One region of the Arthrobacter sp. U41 genome, then DNA from elsewhere that is predicted to be linked to it. Evidence: riboswitches for the same ligand, from Rfam matches in the RefSeq annotation. Region 1 holds a riboswitch; the other holds the start of a gene.
What was found. Region 1 has a riboswitch for glycine ahead of gcvP (aminomethyl-transferring glycine dehydrogenase). Riboswitches for the same ligand answer to the same signal wherever they lie in the genome.
Positions count from the first base shown of each region.

Region 2: another riboswitch for glycine. It lies ahead of lipA (lipoyl synthase); the one in region 1 lies ahead of gcvP (aminomethyl-transferring glycine dehydrogenase).

Region 1 is NZ_CP015732.1:2,013,564-2,016,966, forward strand. It holds gene ASPU41_RS09325 (MFS transporter) at 1-760, opposite strand, end outside; gene ASPU41_RS09330 (TetR/AcrR family transcriptional regulator) at 843-1,382, shown strand; glycine riboswitch at 1,579-1,677, shown strand; glycine riboswitch at 1,679-1,795, shown strand; gene gcvP (aminomethyl-transferring glycine dehydrogenase) at 1,835-3,403, shown strand, end outside.
Region 2 is NZ_CP015732.1:1,368,844-1,372,246, forward strand. It holds gene ASPU41_RS06360 (methylenetetrahydrofolate reductase) at 1-414, opposite strand, end outside; gene lipA (lipoyl synthase) at 434-1,447, opposite strand; glycine riboswitch at 1,672-1,769, opposite strand; partial or broken gene ASPU41_RS23980 (formyltetrahydrofolate deformylase) at 2,312-2,401, opposite strand; partial or broken gene ASPU41_RS06370 (cytosine permease) at 2,404-2,958, shown strand.

The DNA.
Region 1 (3,403 bases):
GCGGCTCCAGGGCCAGCCCGTGCGTGGCAAGGACCTTGATGCCATAGACCACGGGCACCATCACCAGCAGGGACAGGATGATGCTGGGCACGTCCACCCGGCCCGGATTCGGGTCGCGGGATTCCGGGATCAGGACCGGCCCCAGGGCCAGCAGCGGCAGGATGATCGGCACGGCCACGAGCAGGACGGCGCCCCACCAGAAGTGCTCCACCAGCCAGCCGCCAAGAATCGGGCCCAGCGCAGCGCCGCCGGAGAAGCCGGCGGCCCAGATGGCCACGGCCAGCCGGCGCCGGTTGGGCTCCGGGAAGATGTTGCGGATCAGGGACAGCGTGGAGGGCATCAGCATGGCCCCGAAGAAGCCCAGCCCCGCGCGTCCTGCGATCAGCCATTCGGCGCTGGGCGCGAAGGCGGTAACCGCCGATACAGCGGCGAAGCCCGTGCTGCCGATGAAGAGCAGCCGGCGGCGGCCGATCCTGTCACCGAGGCTGCCCATCGCCACGAGCAGGCCGGCGAGCACCAGGGGATAGGCGTCCACAATCCAGAGCAGCTCCACCCCGGAGACGTCGAGGCTGCGCGCGATGGCCGGCAGCGCGAAGGTCAGGGCCGTATTGTCGACGGCCACGAGCAGCACCGGAAACATCAGCAGCGCCAGCGCCAGCCAGTCGCGCCACGGAGCGCGCGGCGTCGGGGTGGACCTCGTTCCGGCGGCGTACCTGCCGAGCGTGCCGGTGCTGCCGGGGGTGAAGGAAGTGTTGCTCATAAAATTAACTGTACCGTCTGGACGGTACAGTTAAGAAGCCGCCCGTTAAGAACCGCCCCGCATGGAAGGCATGATAGGAACCATGGCCAGAAAACCCGTCGCCCGCGAAGCCGTCCTTGACGCGTTCGAATCCCTGCTGATCGAAGAAGGCGAGCGTGCCGCGACCCTGGACGCGGTGGCGAGGCTGGCCGGGGTTTCCAAGGGCGGGCTGCTGTACCACTTCCCGAACAAGGAAGCGATGATTTCCGTGCTGCTGGAACGGCTGGACCGGCTGCTCGCCGAGGACGTCGCGGCCATGGCCGCCGCGCCGGAAGGCGCGGCCGCGTACTTCATCAAGTCCTCGGTCTGGGCGGACACCCCGCTGGACCGCGCCTTCGTCGCCGCCACCCGGCTGGCCGAAGTGGCCCACCAGGAAACTCTGCGGCGAATGGCCGCCGCGCAGGCGAGCTGGCTGGAACTGCTGGCGGCCGACGTCGGGCCCGCCATGGCCAAGCCCGTCCTCTACATGGGGGATGGGCTGTACTTCAACGCCATGCTGGCACGCGGCCCCGGCGGCCCCCTCCCGGAGGTCGGCCCCGACGTCGAAAGCCTGCTCACCGCACTCGGGCGGCTCCGCGGCTGATGCGTCCCGGATGCCCCGCATGCCCCCCATGCCGAAAACGCCGGAGGGTCGCGAAACCGCGGGGCACCTTACGGCGACCACGCCGCTCTCCGGCGATCTCGCCGCGTCGACACGGCGGGGTCACTAGTTTGCGGACGCAGGCCGGACATAGGACAATGGATGCTGTGACTGTTGTCACGGCAACTTAATATGCCTTTGATCTGCGGCGGGAGAGTTCTGCAAGTAGGTACAAGCAGGCGCCGTAGGAGCAAATCCTCCCCAGGAATCTCTCAGGCCCACGTACCGCCGCGGCAAGGCAACTCTGGAAAGTAGCAGGCTGTCCCCGGACATGCTGTGCTCACCGACGGTGCAAGCGGGGCCCTGCGAGAGCGAGGCGCTGCGGAAACTCTCAGGTCCAATACAGAGTGGGGAGGAACCCGAATCAATGCGGCGTACCCTGCGCCGCCTTAGTTATGGAGTTCCTTGTGACTGTTACCTCAGCCTCCACGTCCTTCGTTGACCGGCACATCGGCGCCCGTCGCCAGGCCGACGTCGACGCCATGCTGAAGGCTGTCGGCTACGACACCGTCGATGCGCTCGTAGACACGGCCGTCCCGAAAGACATCCGGCAGGATTCCCCGCTGAAGCTCACCGAAGCCCTCAGCGAAGTGGAGGTTCTCTCCGAGCTTCGCGCGCTGGCCTCCAAAAACAAGACCGCGGTCCAGATGATCGGGCAGGGCTACTACGACACCCTCACCCCGGCCGTCATCCGCCGCAACATCCTCGAGGCCCCGGCCTGGTACACCGCGTACACGCCGTACCAGCCGGAAATCTCGCAGGGCCGGCTTGAAGCGCTGCTGAACTTCCAGACCATGGTCCAGGATCTCGTCGGCCTGCCGATTGCCAACGCCTCGCTGCTGGACGAAGCCACCGCCGTCGCCGAGGCCGTGCTGATGATGCGCCGGGCCAACAAGAACAAGACTGCCCACGACGGCAAGACCGTCCTCGACGCCGACTGCCTCCCGCAGACCATCGCGATCGTCAGGGGCCGCGCCGAGGCCCTCGGGTTCGAGGTTGAGGTCGCCGATCTCTCCAAGGGGCTGCCCGACGGCGTCATCAACGGCGTCGTGCTGCAGCAGCCGGGTGTTTCCGGCCGCGTGTGGGACCAGTCCGCCGTGATCGCCGACGCCAAGGAACGCGGCGCGCTGGTCACCGTGGCCGCGGACCTGCTGTCCCTGACCCTGATCACCCCTCCCGGCGAGCAGGGCGCCGACATCGCCGTCGGCTCCACCCAGCGCCTGGGTGTGCCGCTGTTCTTCGGTGGCCCGCACGCCGCCTACATGGCCGTTGCCAAGGGCCTCGAGCGGTCCATGCCCGGCCGCCTGGTCGGCGTTTCCAAGGACAACGCCGGCGTCCCGGCCTACCGCCTGGCACTGCAGACCCGCGAGCAGCACATCCGCCGCGAGAAGGCCACGTCCAACATCTGCACCGCGCAGGCCCTGCTGGCGATCGTGTCCTCCTTTTACGCCGTTTACCACGGCCCGGACGGACTGAAAGCCATCGCGGAGACCGTCCACGGCCACGCGAGGACCATCGCCGCCTCGCTGAAGGCTGCGGATCTGGACGTGCTGCACACCAGCTTCTTCGACACCGTCACCGTCTCGGTGCCGGGCAGGGCAGCGCAGATCATCGCCGCCGCGGAGGCCAGGGGCATCAACCTGCGCACCATCGACGCCGACACCGTCGGCATCTCCACCGATGAAGCCACGACGCCGTCCATCGTCGCCGAGGTCCTCGCAGCTTTCGGCGCCAAGGTGGCCGGGCCCGCCTCCGGCGCGGACACTGCCGTCGCGCTGGACGCCGCCGTCGAACGCACGTCCGACTACCTGCAGCACCCGGTGTTCAACACCCACCGCTCCGAGACCCAGCTGCTGCGTTACATCCGCCGCCTTTCGGACCGCGACCTCGCCCTGGACCGGACCATGATCCCGTTGGGCTCGTGCACGATGAAGCTCAACGCCACGGCCGAGATGGAGGCCATC
Region 2 (3,403 bases), 640 kb from region 1:
GTCCAGGAGCTCGATCCCGACGACGGACGGGTGGCCCTCGGGGTAGCCGGCGACTCCGATGGAGATGCCGCCGCCGGAGTACTGGGCGATGTCTTCCATCAGCTCTCCCGCCGTGCCGTAGGACCCGGCGGCCCGCGGCGAGTCCCCGCCGATGGCAAACACTTCCCTGATGCCGGCCGCATCGCACTCTCGCAGGATGCCGACGAGCTGGGGGCGGTCCTGCAGGGCCCGTGCGGCAAGGTGCGGAACCACCGGGTAGCCCAGCTCGGCCAGCCGGACTGCCGCGCGCATGGTGCGCCCGACGCCGTGCTGGGGCAGGCAGGTGATGGTGAGGGTGGTGCCCAGCGGCACCGCAGCCGTGACTTTTTCGACGATTCCCTCGGAGGGGATAATTTCTAGTCGTGTCGGGAACATCGTTGGTCCTTTACGGTGGTCAGACGCCGGCGTGCGCGGCGAGGATGGTGCTGGCTTCCTGGCGGGTGGTGCCGGAGGACTCGATGTGGGCGAGGTGGGCGGGGATTTCGCGGCCCTTTTTGCGCATCGCGGTGGCCCAGAGCCGGCCGGCGCGGTAGGAGGAACGCACCAGCGGTCCGCTCATGACCCCGAGGAAGCCGATCTCGTCGGCTTCGTGCTGGAGGTCCACGAATTCCTGGGGTTTGACCCAGCGGTCCACGGGCAGGTGCCGTTCGGACGGGCGCAGGTACTGGGTGATGGTGATCAGGTCGCAGCCGGCCTCGTGCAGGTCCCGGAGGGCTTCGGAGATTTCCTCGCGGGTCTCGCCCATGCCCAGGATCAGGTTGGATTTGGTGACCATGCCGAGTTTGCGGCCCTGGGTGATGACGTCCAGGGACCGCTCGTAGCGGAACGCCGGGCGGATGCGCTTGAAGATCCGCGGGACGGTCTCGACGTTGTGCGCGAAGACCTCGGGTGCGGACTCGCAGATCGCGGCGATGTGTTCGGGTTTGCCGGAGAAGTCCGGGATCAGGAGCTCGACGCCGGTGCCCGGGTTCAGTTCGTGGATCTTGCGGACCGTTTCGGCGTAGAGCCAGACGCCCTCGTCGGCGAGGTCGTCGCGGGCCACTCCGGTGACGGTGGCGTAGCGCAGCTGCATGGCCAGGACTGAGCGGGCCACCTTGGTGGGTTCGAAAACGTCCACGGGGGAGGGTTTGCCGGTGTCGATCTGGCAGAAGTCGCAGCGCCGGGTGCACTCGGAGCCGCCGATCAGGAAGGTGGCTTCCTTGTCTTCCCAGCATTCGAAGATGTTGGGGCAGCCGGCCTCTTCACACACGGTGTGGAGGCCTTCCTTTTTGACGAGGTTCTTGAGCTGGACGTATTCGGGACCCATCTGGACCTTGGCCTTGATCCATTCCGGTTTGCGTTCCACCGGGGTGGCCGCATTGCGCTGCTCAATACGCAGCATTTTCCGGCCTTCTGGTGCCAGGGTCACGAGATCTCCTGGCGGCGGGCACCGGGGTGCCGGTCTGCAAGCGCGGAAAGGGTGGTTTTAATCGTCACGGGGAACTCCATAATTCAGGTGGCACCGAGGTGCCACGTTGATTCGGGTTCCTCCCCGCTCTGTCATGGACCTGAGAGTTTCCGCGGAGCCTGCTGTTACAGGGCGCCGCTTGCACCTTCGGTGAGTCCGGAGACCGGACTGCTTTCCAGAGTTGCCTCGCCGCGGCGGTACGTGGGCCTGAGAGATTCCTGGGGAGGATTTGCTCCTACGGCGCCTGCTGAACGTACCGGCAGGACTCTCCCGCCGCAGATCAAAAGCGTGTGTCACTGGTGGGTGACACGCCTCACACAGTAGCTGTTACGTGGACCACACACAAAAGTTACTTCCACGCATCCGTTTTTTGCGCGCCCATTTGCGCGCCCGGCAGTGGGTTCCCCGGGGGGCGGAACCGGATGGCGTGGCGGCGAAACCGCGCCGCGGACTGCGAAAGCGGACCAGGCGGATCAGGTCACCTGTTACGGCGCTTCGGCCACTTCACGTTCAGCAGCAACAGCCCCAGCAGGAGCCCATCAACGGTCATGATTCCGGCTATGAGGTAGGCCCAGCCGATCATCATGAGTTGCTCACCGCCCACCGACAGCACGAAGTGCGGGGGTGCATCACAATGCCCATGACGATCTCCTGACTTGGAATCCCCCCAGTCAATCGATAGTCATCACAGTGTGCCACGGCGGCGCCCCGGAAGGAACGGCGTGTGCGGAATTGGCGCCGCGCTTTGTCCGTCCGGAAGCGGGCGCCGGGGGTGCGGCAAGGAGCCAAGGCGACGCGGCCCGCCGCACCCCTAAGGGCAGTATGTCAGCGCAGCACGACGGTCCTGTTGCCCTGCAGGAAGACACGTCCCTCGCAGTGCCAGCGGACGGCGTTGGACAGAGCCCTACGCTCGGTGGTGCTTCGTTCTGCTCGGCCAAAAGACCGGCGCCACCGGCATGGTCCTGGCCCGGGCCGCCTTTGGCCGGCGCGGAAACTACCTTCCCGCCGCCATCCAGGCGCTGCTGGTCATCGGCTGGTGCGCAGTCAACACCTGGATCATCCTGGACCTGGTGATGGCGCTGTTCGGCACCCTTGGCTGGGTGGACCCGACTGCACAAAACTACAGTTGGAAGATCGGGGTGGCGACGGCCATCATGGCCGCACAGGTCGCCATCGCCTGGTTTGGCTACAAGGCCATCGCGGCGTTTGAGAAGTGGACGGTGCCGCCAACCATCATCATCCTCGCAGTGATGTCCGTCGTCGCCTGGTTCGGCATGAAGATCAACTGGTCCTACGCCGGCCCGGCCGGGAACATCCTTGAAGGCTCGGAGCGGATCGCCGCCATGAGCGCTGTGATGACGGCCATCGGCATCGGCTGGGGCATCACGTGGTTCACCTACGCCGCCGACTACTCCCGCTTCGTCAGCACGGAGGTCCCGAAGCGCAAGGTATACCTGGCCTCGGTCCTGGGGCCGCGGTCCTCCCGCGCTTCGACCGGCTCCCGGTGGTTCCGGAGCGGACACCCGCCACCGGTTGCCTGTCATCGGCCGCCGGCTCCAACGCAGCCAAGGGCGGGTTGCTGTACGGACAGGTCGTCAAAGATCTGGCCTTGGATCTCGGAAGTGAACTGGTCCGTGAGCCCGCGCCTGCGGTTGTTCCGGCGTAGGGGACAACGACCCCACAGGGCAACGCGATTCACCCAGTGAAACCATGGCGCCGCGGGAGACTTTCCCGCGGCGCCTTTCGTGTCACGGCAGCCCCAACGCGGGGTCACTTAGCGCCCATCGGCGGCCCCGGGATGGGCGCTAAGTGACCCCGCGTTGCTTGATTTACTGACCGACTGGCCAGGTGTCGGCACTTGCGGACTACACTCGATTCCGGGCAGCCTGACGGCCCGGCTGACGGCCAAGCCAGATA